2 regions of the Metabacillus sp. SLBN-84 genome follow, and region 2 is predicted to be linked to the other one. Evidence: riboswitches for the same ligand, from Rfam matches in the RefSeq annotation. Region 2 holds a riboswitch; the other holds the start of a gene.

Region 1 (7,913 bases), 830 kb from region 2:
CGAAGGAGGCACGCAAACAAACATTGTGTGCGACCAAGTGAATATCCTGGCTGAAGCGAGATCACTCGTTCCTGAAAAAATGGAAGCCCAAACAGCTAAAATGAAAGAAGCGTTCGAAAGTGCGGCGGCTGAAATGGGAGGCCGTGCAGAAGTTGAAATCGAAGTGATGTATCCTGGCTTTAAGTTTGGAGAGGGAGATCACGTTGTAGAAGTGGCAAAGCGCGCGGCAGCAAACATCGGCCGTACAAGCGAACTTCAGACAAGCGGCGGCGGAAGTGACGCAAACGTAATTGCCGGCTTTGACATCCCGACTGTCAACCTTGCTGTCGGATACGAAGACATCCACACTACAAATGAGAAGATGCCAATTGAAGAACTTGTCAAAACAGCCGAGCTTGTGGTATCAATAATTAAAGAAGTAGCTAAAAGCGAATAATTGAAAAAATGGCAGGCACATAGATTGTGTCTGCTGTTTTACATCATAGAAAGAGGTGCAGATCATGGGAAGAAGAGAAAAGGCAACATTTGCAGGAGGCTGTTTTTGGTGCATGGTGAAGCCGTTCGACGAACAGCCGGGAATTATTGAAGTCGTTTCGGGCTATACGGGGGGAACACTTGAAAATCCTTCATATGAACAAATCAAAACAGGTGAAACAGGACACAGGGAAGCGGTTGAAATTACCTTTGATCCGGATGTCTTTTCCTATGACACCCTGCTTGAACTCTATTGGCCGCAGATTGATCCGACAGATGACGGCGGCCAGTTCTTCGACCGCGGCAGCCAGTATCGCACTGCCATTTTCTATCACACAGAAGAGCAAAAGCTGAAGGCTGAAAAAACAAAGCAGGAAATTGACGCAAGCGGACGCTTTCAAAAGCCTGTCGTGACAGAGATCCTGCCTGCTTCCCCATTTTATCCGGCAGAAGAATACCATCAGAAGTTCTATGCGAAAAACCCTGAAAAATACAAGCAGGAACGAGAAGAATCCGGAAGAGAAGAGTTTATCCGGAACAACTGGAAGAAATAAAGCAAGCAAGCCCTCTGTTCATCTGGACGGAGGGCTTTATCGATGTTCGGCTCTGTGTTTGTATAAGGTCTGCAATGGGTATTTTCCATATTAAGGAGAGTGATCACAATGAATACATTTAATGAAAGTGCCATTGCATCTTACGTGAGAACAAGAGCCGAAGAAAACTGCAAACTCCTCCAGGAGAACATGGAAGAGCTGGAAAGAGGAAAAATCCTCGGCAGAATGGAAGCCTACAATGAATTTCTGGAGCGGTTTGGATTTGATAAGGTAGAGTGCAAGTAATCAGGGGCAAGCAGAGCACATCATTCTTGTAAGGGATGGTGTGTTTTTGAATTTCGGGAACGCGAGTCAATTTAAAGTGAGAATCGTACCCTCGTAAATCAAGAAACGATGTGGGAGGGTAAGCAAAGAGGCGAATCCTACCCTCGGAAACTGAGAAACGATGTGGGAGGGTAAGCAAAGAGGCGAATCCTACCCTCGGAAACTGAGAAACGATGTGGGAGGGTAAGCAAAGAGGCGAATCCTACCCTCGGAAACTGAGAAACGATGTTGGAGGGTAAGCAAAGAGGCGAATCCTACCCTCGGAAACTGAGAAACGATGTGGGTGTAAGCAAATGGATGAATCGTCCCCTCGGAAACTGAGAAACGATGTGGGTGGGTAAGCAAATGGATGAATCGTCCCCTCGGAAACCGAGAAACGATGTGGGAGGGTAAGCAAAGAGGCGAATCCTACCCTCGGAAACTGAGAAACGATGTGGGAGGGTAAGCAAATATATAAACCGTGTTCTGCTTAAAGTCTATAAAAATCAAGAGGAGTATAACATGAAACATTTTTTTCTGGGGTTTTTAATTTCAGGGTTTGGATCATTTATCCTGATCGTATTGGGCCTTGCGCTCTTTACTGAATTTTATCCTAATGAGGACCCGTCCGTAGGTGCAGGAGTTGGATTTGCAGTGGCAATCGGTTTCGTGTTTTCAGCACCGGTTGCTGCCATGATCGGGATTGTTGGAGGAGTGCTTACATATGGTTTCAAGGAGTACAATAAGAACTAACAAAACCCCCGGAACATTTTCCGGGGGCTCAACTTATTTATGCACTTGCTTTCATAACTTCATCCGCTTTAATCCGGTTGTACTGGCCTTCGGATTTTGACATCACAATGGCAGCGAGTGTATTGCCGACAAGGTTGACGACTGTGCGGGCCATATCCATGATGCGGTCAACACCTGCAATGAAGGCAAGTCCTTCTGCAGGAATTCCAATCGTTCCGAGAGTGGCAAGCAGCACGACAAAGGATGTTCCAGGAACGGCAGCCATCCCTTTAGACGTAACCATCAAGACTAAGATCAGCGTTAATTGCTGAACGATCGTTAATTCAATGCCGTAGACCTGTGCGAGGAACAAGGCAGCGATGGCCTGATAAAGCACTGATCCGTCAAGGTTAAAAGTGTATCCGATCGGAACGACGAAAGACACAATTCCTTTAGGGCATCCCATTTTTTCAAGCTTTTCCATGATGCGGGGAAGGACGGTTTCAGAGCTTGACGTACTAAATGCAAGCAGCAGCTCGTCCTTAATGTAGCGCAGCAGCATAAAGATATTGACGCCCGCCCATTTTGCCACTGCACCCAGCACGACAATCAGGAAGAAAATCAGTGCAGCGTATACTAATAGAACCAATTTTCCAAGAGACAGCAGTGAATCAATTCCAAATTTCGAAACGGTTACTCCAATCAGGGCAAACACGCCGAGTGGAGCCACTTTCATTACGAGATTTACGACGTGGAACATCGCGTGTGAAACACCGTCAAAGAATTGCAGGACGGGCTTTCCGCGTTCTCCAATGGCTGCTACGCCAAGGCCGAAGAGGACGGAGAAAAAGATGATGGCAAGCATATCGCCTTCTACGACGGATTTAAAGAAGTTCGTCGGCACAATATGAAGGAACGTTTCGGCAACCGATTTTTCACTTTGCTCCTCAGATGTGTCGACATACTGCTGGATATCTGTCTTTTGGGCAGATTCAAGGTCAACACCCTGTCCCGGCTGAAAGACGTTTGCAAGCAATACACCGAGGACAATCGCTACGGTTGTAATGATTTCAAAATAGAGAATGGTTTTTCCGCCGAGTCTTCCAACGTGTTTTCCATTCCCGGCACCCGCAACTCCAACAATCAGACTGGAGATAACAATCGGAATCACGATCATTTTGATCAAACGGAGAAACAAGTCACCAAGCGGCTGCAGCACGGCTGCAAGGCGAGGGTCATTAAACCAGACGACACCAACTAAAATACCTAAAATCAAACCAATGAAAATTTGGGAAGCCAGTCCCAAACGAAATTTCTTCATAGATGAACCTCCTCTTTGATGTAAGAATTCTGAAAATACAAAAAAAGACCAATCTAAAGTAAGAAAGGTCTTTAATACACAATTAAAGTCTTTCTCCCAATAAAGCATACGAGGTTAACTGTCGGATTCGGGATTGAGAGTTCCCTTCCATTTACGGATTCACCCCAAGGTAAGAGCCTTACCAAATGCATGATTCCCCCGCTCTGAAAAGATTAAGCTTATTATGAAGTTTGTCTGTTTATAAAATCACACAAGATATAATTTACTCTGAATGCAGACAAGTTGTCAATTGTTTTTTACTAGCATTCAGCCTGGACAATACGCTCAGTTGGTACTTTTAATTAGGGTTATGGTAAACTTTTAACATAAAAGAGCCTTGAAAGAAGTTGAATGGAAATGAACGGACGAAGCGGTCCAAGAGTGATTCTCCATGTGGATATGAACAGTTTTTACGCATCAGTTGAGATGGCGTTTGAGCCTGAGCTGAGGGGGAAACCCCTCGCCATTGCCGGAAATGTGGAAGAACGGAAGGGAATTGTTGTCACGTGCAGCTATGAGGCAAGAGCAAGAGGAGTGAAAACAACAATGCCGCTGTGGCAGGCGAAGCGCCATTGTCCCGAACTGATTGTCAGGAAGCCGAATTTTGACCGGTACCGGAAGGCATCAAGAGCAATGTTCGACCTGTTAAGAGAATTTACCGAGCTGGTTGAGCCTGTCTCTATTGATGAAGGGTATATGGATTTGACGGAATATCTGAAGGAAGGCAATCCGCTTCAAGTGGCAAAAACGATTCAGCAGCGATTGCTTGAAGAGCTGCTTCTGCCATCAAGTATTGGCATTGCCCCGAATAAGTTCCTTGCCAAGATGGCTTCCAATATGAAAAAGCCACTGGGCATCACCGTCCTCAGAAAACGGGAGCTTCACGAGACACTGTGGCCGCTTCCAGCAGGCGAGATGCACGGAGTGGGAGAAAAAACGGCAGAAAAACTCCGCACCATTGGCATTCAGACGATCAAAGATCTGGCTGAAGCCGATCCGATTTCATTGAAACAGCTCCTGGGCATTAACGGTGAACGGCTGAAAAAAAGGGCAAACGGTATAGACAGCAGGGAAGTCAACCCGGACAGCATCCATGATTTTAAGAGCATTGGGAATTCTACCACTCTCTCCAAAGATTCAAGTGATGTTCGCGTCCTGTACGATACTCTGAACCGCCTTTCCCAGTCCGTCAGCATGCGGATGAAACGGAAAGAGGTGCTTGGAACAAAGATCTTTATTACGATTCGCTACTCAGACAGAAGCACATTTACCCGCAGCCGGACAGTCAATAATCCACTTGGTGAAAAGGAAGAGCTGTACACTCACGCAAAAGAGATTTTTGACAGGCACTGGACGGGAGATCCCGTACGTTTGCTTGGGGTTACGTGCCAGGACCTTGTGCCAAAAGGAGCTGCCTATAAACAGCTGGATCTGTTTTCTTTTCAGGAGGATGCAAAAAAAGAGCCTCTATTTAAAACGATTGAGGACATTCAGAAAAAATTTGGAGAAAGTGTCATTAAACGCGGGATGAAAGCGGTCCACCTGGAAGATGATAAAACAAGCGGGACAAGTTTCAATAAAGATTTTTTAAGGGAATGAGACAAGGCGCTTTCCTTGATAAAAGCAAGGGCACTGTGTTATTTTACAGAAGGAATGCATATTCATGCGAACAACGATATTTGGGACAGAAAGGGAGTATAAACATGTCTAAACAGCAAATTGGCGTTATCGGTTTGGCCGTCATGGGCAAAAACCTCGCTCTTAATATAGAAAGCCGCGGCTATTCGGTGGCCGTTTATAACCGTTCTTCAGATAAAACAGAAGAAATGCTGAAAGAACACAGCGGCAAGAACCTGACAGGTACATACAGCATTGAAGAATTTGTTCAGTCTCTTGAAACACCGCGCAAAATTCTTCTTATGGTAAAAGCCGGTTTTGCAACAGATGCAACAATCGAGCAGCTTCTTCCACATCTTGATAAAGGCGATATTCTGATCGACGGCGGAAATACGCTGTACACAGATACACAGCGCAGAAACAAAGAGCTTGCTGAAAGCGGCATTCACTTTATCGGCACCGGCGTTTCAGGCGGAGAGGAAGGAGCCCTTAAAGGACCTTCGATCATGCCTGGCGGACAAAAGGAAGCATTTGAGCTTGTAAAGCCGATTTTTGAAGCGATATCTGCAAAAGTGGACGGAGATCCATGTACAACTTATATCGGTCCGGACGGTGCCGGCCATTATGTGAAAATGGTGCATAACGGCATTGAGTACGGCGATATGCAGCTGATTTCAGAAGCGTATTTCATCCTTAAAAATGTTCTTGGCCTATCTGCACAGGAACTGCATGAAGTATTTGCCGAGTGGAATAAAGGCGAGCTTGACAGCTATCTGATTGAAATCACGGCTGACATTTTCACAAAAACAGATGATGAAACAGGCAAGCCGCTTGTTGATGTGATTCTTGATACAGCAGGACAAAAAGGAACTGGAAAATGGACAAGCAAAAGTGCCCTTGATTTAGGTGTTCCGCTTCCGATTATTACGGAATCCGTGTTTGCCCGCTTCATCTCTGCCATGAAAGATGAGCGTGTAAAAGCGAGCGGCATTCTTTCGGGTCCTTCTGTTACACCATTTGAAGGCGACAAAAAAGAACTGATTGAAGTTGTCCGCAAAGCGCTTTATATGAGTAAAATCTGCTCGTATGCACAAGGTTTTGCCCAAATGAGAGCAGCTTCTGAGGAATACAACTGGGATCTTCAGTACGGCGACATCGCGATGATTTTCAGAGGCGGATGCATCATCCGTGCAGCCTTCCTTCAAAAAATCAAAGATGCGTATGACCGCGACGGCGAGCTTGCGAATCTTCTGCTTGACCCTTACTTCAAAGAGATCGCAGAAAGCTACCAGGGAGCTCTACGCAAAGTGCTGACAGTTGCTATTGAGCAGGGTGTTCCGGTACCAAGCTTCTCGGCTGCCCTTTCCTATTACGACAGCTACCGCACGGCTACATTGCCTGCCAACCTTATTCAGGCGCAGCGCGACTACTTCGGAGCGCACACTTACCAGCGTACAGACAAAGAAGGCATTTTCCATACAGAATGGATGTCTAAGTAAAAACAGAACACGGGGCCTTGTGCTCCGTGTTTTTTACTGTTTCTAAACCGGTGAATCGGGGTAAAATGTTACGGATAAGAAAAGAACGGGGTGAATAATGATGCTTTATTTATTGGCAATTTTACTGCCGCCTGTGGCTGTGCTGTTTGTCGGCAGACCGTTTCAGGCACTGCTTAACCTGATTTTAACACTCATTTTTTATCTTCCTGGAGCCATACACGCCGTGCTCGTCGTGAAGGATGCAAAGGATGAAAAGCGGATGAAAAAGTACGGAGTGAGGTAACTTAAAAAAAATGCTGACTTTGCAGGAAATTAGCCCGCCTCTAAAGAAGTAGAGTGCGGGCTTAGTTTAGTTTGAAAATTGTTTGGCAAATGAAAACGAATCATGCTATGATAATAGCGAACAAATGTTCTTATTAAAATTATGACGATGAGGTGTAACATGATCACATCAGTAAATCCTTACATTGTAACAAATGGAAATGGTCAAGAGGCAGTGAAGTTTTATGTAGATGCTTTGGATGCTGAACTGATTTCAATTCAGACATTTGGAGAAATGCCCGAAGATCCTAATCATCCAATCCCTGCTGATGCAAAGGACCGTGTGATGAATGCACAGTTTAAGACAGGCAATACAATCATGATGCTGTCAGATACGTTTCCTGGTATGCCTTATACTCTCGGTTCACAGCTTTCCATAGCGATGCATATTGATTCGGCAGACGCAGCCAAGGATGTATTTGAAAAGCTTTCAGCAGGCGGAACAGTCACAATGCCCCTTCAGGAAACATTTTGGAGTCCGGCTTACGGACAGGTTAAAGACAAATATGGTGTTGAATGGCAAGTATCTGCTGTTAAAGAAAACAAATACTAAACCTAAAAGAAAACCCTTCTTGGTTAAGAAGGGTTTTCTTCTTTATACAGGAATGATTAAAGCAAATCGTTTGACTGTACAGGCTGTAAGAGTATATATTTCTTTAGGTATACGAAATAATAAACTGAAGGCGGGATAGTGTGTCAACGAAAATAGAAGAAAGACCGCCGGCAGTTCCTGGCTTAAAACATGAAAATAAAATTGTCTGGCTCTGGAGCTTAACAGTCTGGCTTGTCGTCATGAATACGACCATGTTTAACGTGGCGCTGCCGAGCGTACTGAGTGATCTGAGTCTCTCATCTGCTACAGCTTCATGGATTGTCTCCGGATATTCCATTGCTTTTGCCATTTCGACGCTGACTTACAGCAGACTGTCGGATTTCATTCCCATTTCGAGGCTTCTCGCAATCGGACTTGCGATGCTTGGTGCAGCCTCTGTCATTGGATTTTTCTCTGAAAGTTTTTATCTTCTCTTGTTTGCCCGGGTTCTCCAGGCTGCA
Region 2 (7,913 bases):
GGAACTAACAGCAAATGAACCGGCGATTGAAAGCGAATCCGCCGTCTTGATCGATGCTGACTCCGGCCAGATTCTCTATTCGAAAAAAAGCGATGCTGAGATGTACCCTGCAAGTGTGACAAAAATGGCCACAGCCATCTATGCGATTGAAAATGGGAATTTGGATGATATCGTAACCGTCAGCGAAAATGCCAGAAATGCCGACGGGACAAGAGTATATCTTGAAGCAGGTGAACAGGTGACTCTGAAAAAACTGATTCAGGGGCTCATGATCAATTCCGGGAACGATGCCGGTATTGCCATTGCTGAACATATAAGCGGAAATGTAGAAACATTTTCAAAGGAAATGAATGAGTTTTTGAAAACGAAGGTAGGGCTTGAGGATACCCATTTTACGAATCCGCACGGTCTTTTTGATCCAAGTCATGTCACCACAGCGGAAGATTTGGCTACTCTGACTCAGTATGCATCACAAAACGAAATCTTCCGCGAGATCTTTTCAACAGCAGAGCTGAAATGGGACGGGGAAACCTGGGATACAACTCTCCACAATCATCACAAACTTCTGCAGGCGACACCGTATGAAGGAATGGTGGGAGGGAAGAACGGATATGTCAGCCAGTCCGGTTTTACGCTGTCAACTCTTGCTGAGAGAGAAAATATCCGGCTGATCGCTGTAACGCTGAATGCAAAGACAGACCGTATGTCTTACAAAGATACGGTCAAGCTGCTTGATTACGGCTTTGCCAATTTTACATCGGAGTTTGTCGCTTCTGGAACATATTATAAGGATCAAGAAGGACAGGAGTTCACATTGGAGGAGCCTTTGTATTATGCCAGAAAAACAAATGAAACCATTTCTGCTGATGTGGATACGGAGGGAAACTTGACGATTGACGGTGAAGATGGCCGGGAACTCGCCAAGCATCCTCTTGATCCTGTGAACCCTGAAAAAAATGAGCTGATGAAAAGTACAGTTGCAGATGTAGAACCATCATTCACCAAAAGCGTTCTGCATGGTCATCTGAAGTTCATTGTCATGATTTCATTTGCTATAGTGCTGCTGCTTGTCGGGTACTTTTTCAGGCAGGTCAGACGTTCATAAAGAGTAAAAAACCTTTCTCCTGCAACGGAGAAAGGTTTTTTTGCGATTTATGCAAGTTTGCTGTTTTTTCTTGCGTATACGAAGTAAATCACAGCTCCAATGGCTATCCAGATGATAAAAGAAGTCCATGTGATAGCCGGAAGGCTCGTCATGAGATAGATGCAGAACAAGGCGCTGACTGCCGGGAATACAGGAACGAATGGCACTTTAAAAGCACGTTCCAGATTCGGATGAGTCTTCCTCAAAACAATTACGGCTATCGAAATGAGTGTGAAGGCAGCGAGTGTACCCATATTGACAAGATGGGCAAGGGTTGTCAAATCGACAAAGCCTGCAATTGCTGCTGCAATAAACCCTGTAATCCATGTATTTTGAAAGGGTGTTTTAAAAGATGGGTGCACCTTGGACAGTCTTTTTGGAAGGAGTCCGTCCCGGCTCATGGCATAAGAGATTCGTACCTGTGCATACATCATCACTAAAAGAACGGTTGTAATTCCTGCGATAGCCCCCACTGATATAAGGCCTGCAAGTGAATTCTGCCCCACAAACTGAAGGGCAAAAGAAACCGGATCTGCTACATTGAGTTTTGTATAAGGAACCATGCCTGTAAGAATGAGAGATACAACCATATATAGTGCCGTACAAACTGCAAGGGAAGCAATAATGCCAATTGGAACATCTCTTTGCGGTTTTTTCACTTCCTCTGCAGCAGTCGCTACAGCGTCAAATCCAATGTAAGCAAAAAAGACAGTAGCCGCGCCGGTTACGATGCCTTCAAATCCAAATGGCACAAACGGGGTCCAGTTTTCAGGCTTTACATACCAGACGCCTGCCACAATGAATAATAGAATCACAGCCAGTTTAACAAAAACCATAATGTTATTAACCCGCGTGCTTTCTTTAATTCCTTTTGATAAAAGAGCAGTGATCAGCAGGATAATAATGACCGCCGGCAAATCAATCATTCCGCCTTTACCAGCTCCGGGAGCTGATGTCATGGCTGCAGGAAGCTCCAGTCCAAAGCCTGCTAAGAGAGATTGAAAATAGGCAGACCAGCCGGTCGCAACGGCAGACGTTGCAAGCAAGTATTCAAGCATCAAATCCCAGCCGATCAAGAAAGCGAAAAACTCTCCCAAGGTTGCATATGTGTAAGTATAGACACTGCCTGATATTGGAACGGTTGAAGCGAATTCCGCGTAGCAGAAAGCTGCTAGTGCACAGGCAATACCGGAAATGATAAAGGAAAGAATAAGGGCAGGACCTGCTGTCTCAGCTGCTACGACACCGGTCAGTACAAAAATTCCTGTTCCTACAATCGCGCCTATCCCGAGTAAAGTCAGGTCGAATGCGCCCATAGTCCGTGCCAGGGATTTTTGCTGACTTTGCGCGAGCAAGGCAGTAATTGACTTTTTTCTAAAAAGTGAGCTCATGTATATCCTCCAGTGAGTTAGTCTTGAGAGTGAATAAAATGTAGTATAATGTCGAAAATAATAATTGTCAATTATTTTAGAATATTCTTTTATTATAAGCAGTCTTTTTCTTTTCCTGAAAAAAGTTTTTCAAGGTAATAAGCTGATTATGCAGTATGATCAGCTTTTACTTTATCCAAATTTACGGAATTTATTTACCGGCACTTCTTTCTGCACCAAAAAAGCCCGATTCACACGCAAATCGGGCTTTTGGTTCAAGTCAAAACTTCATCTGATAATTTTCAATTTCCCATAAGTGGACAGTATTCCTGTATTCGTGCCATTCCGCTCTTTTATGAAGAAGAAATTGCCGGTATACATGAGAGCCGAGAACCATTTTGGCAAGCGGACCCTTTTCCATTAAATCAAGCGCCGTTTCAAGGTTGTCCGGGAGATGCTTGATTCCTCTTTCCATCCGGGCGGATTCCGTCATGCTGAAGATGTCATCATGAACGGCGGGCTTCGGAAATTCCGACAGCGCGATACCGGCCATTCCTGCTTCAGCAATTGCGGCGTATGCAAGATAGGGATTGGCGCTTGGGTCCGGATGCCTCACTTCTATCCGTGTTGCGGAGCCCCTTTTTGCAGGTATACGGATAAGGGTTGACCGGTTTGAAGTTGACCAGGCTATATAGCACGGGGCCTCAAACCCCGGTACGAGACGTTTGTAAGAATTAACAAGCGGATTGGTAATGGCAGTCAGCTCTTCAATATAGGTGAGCACCCCATTAATAAAATAATAGGCTTCGTTTGAAAGCTGCATATCATCATTTCCATCAAAGAAGATATTTTCCCCGTCTTGAAGGAGGGAGATGTTAACATGCATACCGGAGCCGTTTACCCCTTGCAGAGGTTTAGGCATAAATGACGCATGCAGGTTAAATTGTTTTGCGACATTTTTTACGACCCACTTGTATGTTGTGGCATTATCTGCTGACGTCAGGGCATCATTGAAACGAAAATTGATTTCATGCTGCCCGTTGGCCACTTCATGGTGGGATGCTTCAATTTTGAAGCCCATTGCTTTCAGGGTGCGGTAGATTTCAAGACGGACTCTTTCTCCCAGATCATGTGCGGGCTCAAAATATCCCCCAGTATCGTGGGGATTTGTCGTGGGATTTCCATTTTCGTCGGTTTTAAACAGGAAAAACTCCAGTTCCGGCCCGATGCTGATGCTGTATCCAAGCGACTTGGCTCTTTTTGCGGCGAGCTGCAGGACATATCTTGGATCTCCTTCATAAGGCGTCATATCCGGATTTAATATGCTGCAAAGAAATCTTGCTTCTGCATATTTTTCCTCGACTGACCACGGAATAATAGCGAACGTGCTCAAATCCGGCTTGAGGTATAAATCAGACTGGTTAATAGGACAAAAACCCCTTATGGACGAACCGTCAAACATCATTTTTCCCTCTGCAGCCTCATCAATCTGATCGGCCGTAATGGTGACGTGCTTTAAATTTCCTTCCAGATCAACAAACTGAAGATGCAGCAGTTCGACATGCTTTTCAGCTATTTCTGCTTTTATTTCGCTTAACGGATCTAAAATAGTCAACACAAAGAACACCCCGATTTTTTAGTTTTAATTTCGTTTACGAATGAATTTGAAAAATCGAAGGATTGTATTTTTTGTTTCAGCAGGCTGCGCTGAACGGTCACACCTTCCTCTCTCAAACAACGCATACGGAGTTAGCTGACGGATTCGGACGGTAAGAGTCGCCCGGCCGCTTGATTCAGCGGCTTCACCCCGGAAAATTGGGTCCCCCGTTCCTTAACGGATTCTGCGGATTAGGAAATAAATTGAGCCTATCATACTCCTGGATAATTTTACTTGTAAAGGGATGAAATACCGGGTTTTTACAGATGAATATTCAATCAATCTCTGTTTTTCTTCTGTTTACTCTCGTTTTCTCTCTTTCTCAATTTTATTTGAGCAGATGTCGTTTTTGCAGTCTGGTATAGACAGTGATTTTTTAGAAAAGATGAGGCAAAGAAAAAAGAGTATGCTCAATTTGCATACTCCCTTTTTGTTCCGGTTATTTAGTTCTTTCATTCAAGGAGCCGCTCCAGATCCTTATCAACCACAAACACTTCAATTCGTTCGCCCATCTTTGTGCTGATATCGCTGTGGCTTGAAAGAACCCTGCAGCCCGTGCAGTTTTCTACAATTTCTTCAAATTTTTTACTGTACATTTCACGCAGAACCTGTCTCATTTGTTTAACGAGTTTTCTGCCATTTTCGTTTTCAACCAGATGTTTTTCCTCAACTGTGAGAACGCCCTTAAACCGGGCAATGACCATATCATGGACAATGTAGGTTCTTGTTTCCTGCGGTCCGCGTCCGATTAAATCCCTTTGAAGCTTGATAAAGGCTTCACTTAATTCCATTTCCAATTTCTTTTTAGGCGACACAGCCATTTGATTATACCCCCGGCACAAATGCTTTTGATTAGGATAAACGGATGCCGTTCAAGAGGATTTTAGAAGATGGCAAGATCCCCCTTGAGCTTTGCATCATTAGACGAGTTTATCTTACTTACCCGCCATGACCCTGTCAATAGCATTCTGTAAATGACAGGAAACAGAGTGTACAGTTGACAGGCTGATACAAGCGGGAGAGAGAAGTGAGATTTTTTAAAAACGTGAGGAAATGAGAGTAAGAGAGAGAATAATAGACTAAAGGTCACTAAAGTCCCTGTTTTTTAGTGTATTTCCTTGTTTACACAGTTTTATCGCGGGAGTAAGATAATCTCGTAATCACGAATTGCATATCGGCCTAGTCCCGTGACACGGGAACGGAGGAACCAATTTTTTGGGGTTAATTCTGCTTTTGCAGAAAGGATGAGATCTTTCGCCATCCTACCCGTCAGCTAACTTCGTCGGCTAAAGCGAAGGAGGTCCAAAGACCGCCTTAACAGGAGTCTTTTTTTTACTGCCTTTTTTTAGGCAGAGAAGAGGCCTGGGGACTGTAGAAGGTCTTTTTGATTCAGCAATTCGTTTGAAAAAGGAAAAACGGAAGACGGAACGCAAAGAGGGCTGCGGCTTGCTGGGCGTTAAGTAGACCAATGAGTACTTTTTCTCCAAAACAGCCATATGAGAATCAATCATGCCGGGCAGCTGCCTGCTGATTTGATTACATGTGTACTGGGTTGGGGGAAGAGTAAGCATTGGTCTCTTTTTTTGTTCTATGGCTGATTGATCCTGAAAGGGTTAATTCAGCAAGAGAACAAAATGCACTGTCAATCATGGAACGATTCGGGGGATAACGATGAATCAGACACTGGTTATAGGCAAGGGGGATTTATTCGTTTCTGTAATAGAGGAGATTAACGTTCACCGCAAATACGCAGATGTGATGTCTTATGAACAGTATGCGTTTGAGCTGACAAACTCAAAGGAAGGCAATACAAGGCTGGATAATCTGCTTGAACTTGAAAAGAGATTTGACGGCTATCAATCTGTCTATATTATCTCGGATTCAATCAACGAAGGATTTGAACTGACGGCTTTTTTCTCTGATCTGGGAACAATGAGGATTGTTGTGATGACAGATGACAGCAGGCATTATGATCTTTACAAAAAATTAGGCGCCAGATATGTCATTTTAAGCAAGCCGGCATCATGCTCCTATTGGCTCGGAGAATTGAATCAAGTCTAAAGCAGACAGCAAAAATCAATTAAGGAGGTGGATCTCTAAAAGAGATATCAAACCAGAACTGAATACTTAATCGCTTAATTTCACAATGAAATCGGGGGATCCAATCTTTTGCGGCAAATTGCCGCTTGGGGTGAATCCATCTGAATATGGTGGCAGGGCAGCTCTCATAGCCCGAATCCGACAGCTAACCCCGAAAGCGCGATGAGGGAAATCGAAACTGCAGGTGCGGCATGCTTTTTAAGTGATGCCTAAAAGCCGCGGAAGAACCCTCTTCCGCGGTTTTTTACTGGAATAAAGAGTGAATTCAGGTGCTGTCCGGCTGTTTGGCTGCCGGAGCAAAGACGGAGCGAAAAGGCGGGGAAGGTTATGGAAGCAATGCTGATTTGCATACCGAGCTATACGAGGCTTGGGTGCCTGGATGAGATTCTCCCTGAGAACTCGTCGCTGTCCTTTATTACGGGAGATTACAGTGTAGAAAGTCATTTAAGATCCAAAGGGTTTAAAACCATTTATTTTATCAGGCAAAATGCCCAGTATCTGCTAATAAACGAGCCTGTCTCAAGAGTGCTTCTTCTCGAGGACAAAATAGCCGAGACCTGCAGGCTGATGGAAATACTCAAAGCAAGCGTCAGAGCGCCGATTACCGTTATTACTAAAAAGGCGAATTACCCGGCCAGGCTCTATGAACTGCTCGGTGCCCAGCATGTCATGTATTCAAAAGCAGATAGCGTGAAATTTTTGATTCAGTAAGAACGGGGGGATTTTACTATGCTTGACATCATCATGGCGGTGTCTTTTGCAGCTCTTGCGCTGCTGATGGCCGGACTGATCAGCTGGTCTGAAAAGATTGTGAACGAAGGAAGGGAAGAAAAGTGATGATTGTTTTGCTTGGCGGAATTGCCGCCATAACGCTTTATTTGCTTTATGCACTTGTTAACCCGGAAAAATTTTAACTTGCGGAGGAAAAGACTTTGAGTGTACTATCCATTCTTTCAATTATCCTGACATTGGGGCTAGCTGTGCTGCTTTCCAAGCCGGCTGGACTATATATTGCACAGGCATTTTCTTATGAAACAACAAGGCTTGATTCCATTTTTGGACCTTTTGAGAAAGCAATTTATAAACTGAGCGGCATTAAACAGAAGAATCAAGGTTTCAGGCAGTATGCTATAGCTCTGTTGCTTTCAAACATCTTTATGATTTTCATCGTTTATCTGGTGTTTCGTTTTCAGGGTTCGCTTCCTTTGAATCCAAGCGGTATTGCCGGAATGGATCCAACGCTTGCTTTTAATACGGCCATCAGCTTTATGACAAATACGAACCTTCAGCACTACAGCGGGGAGAGCGGCCTGTCCTATTTCTCACAGATGATTGCCATCACGTTTATGATGTTTACGGCACCTGCAACCGCTTTTGCAGCTGCGATTGCACTTATTAGAGGATTATCGGGTAATCCGCTTGGAAATTTCTTTGTTGATTTAATTCGTGCGATCACAAGGGTTTTTCTGCCGCTTGCCTTTGCAGCCGGCCTGATATTTGTCTTTCTTGGCGTTCCTCAAACGCTTGATGCCAGTGTCACGGCCAGCACAGTGGAAGGAGCAGAGCAGACAATCGCAAGGGGACCTGTTGCTTCTCTCTTATCCATTAAAGAAGCAGGAAATAACGGCGGAGGATTTTTTGG

What was found. A riboswitch is a leader RNA that binds a small molecule or an ion and turns the genes downstream of it on or off. The one in region 2 is predicted to bind cyclic di-AMP.
Region 1: it holds a riboswitch for cyclic di-AMP, as region 2 does, so the genes downstream of both, RKD52_RS07800 (cation:dicarboxylate symporter family transporter) here and RKD52_RS03585 (hypothetical protein) in region 2, are expected to answer to the same signal.

What each region holds. Positions count from the first base shown of each region.
Region 1 is NZ_JBRJIP010000001.1:1,566,635-1,574,547, forward strand. It holds gene RKD52_RS07780 (M20/M25/M40 family metallo-hydrolase) at 1-436, shown strand, start outside; gene msrA (peptide-methionine (S)-S-oxide reductase MsrA) at 501-1,028, shown strand; gene RKD52_RS07790 (hypothetical protein) at 1,137-1,313, shown strand; gene RKD52_RS07795 (hypothetical protein) at 1,854-2,084, shown strand; gene RKD52_RS07800 (cation:dicarboxylate symporter family transporter) at 2,122-3,384, opposite strand; cyclic di-AMP (ydaO/yuaA leader) riboswitch at 3,473-3,613, opposite strand; gene RKD52_RS07805 (DNA polymerase IV) at 3,781-5,022, shown strand; gene gndA (NADP-dependent phosphogluconate dehydrogenase) at 5,127-6,539, shown strand; gene RKD52_RS07815 (YqaE/Pmp3 family membrane protein) at 6,640-6,822, shown strand; gene RKD52_RS07820 (VOC family protein) at 6,982-7,413, shown strand; gene RKD52_RS07825 (MFS transporter) at 7,554-7,913, shown strand, end outside.
Region 2 is NZ_JBRJIP010000001.1:737,885-745,797, forward strand. It holds gene RKD52_RS03565 (D-alanyl-D-alanine carboxypeptidase family protein) at 1-1,105, shown strand, start outside; gene RKD52_RS03570 (amino acid permease) at 1,153-2,535, opposite strand; gene glnA (type I glutamate--ammonia ligase) at 2,795-4,129, opposite strand; cyclic di-AMP (ydaO/yuaA leader) riboswitch at 4,237-4,370, opposite strand; gene RKD52_RS03580 (DUF2294 domain-containing protein) at 4,624-4,992, opposite strand; cyclic di-AMP (ydaO/yuaA leader) riboswitch at 5,338-5,474, shown strand; gene RKD52_RS03585 (hypothetical protein) at 5,843-6,232, shown strand; cyclic di-AMP (ydaO/yuaA leader) riboswitch at 6,294-6,445, shown strand; gene RKD52_RS03590 (hypothetical protein) at 6,599-6,982, shown strand; gene RKD52_RS03595 (signal peptide protein) at 7,001-7,108, shown strand; gene RKD52_RS03600 (potassium-transporting ATPase subunit F) at 7,108-7,185, shown strand; gene kdpA (potassium-transporting ATPase subunit KdpA) at 7,204-7,913, shown strand, end outside.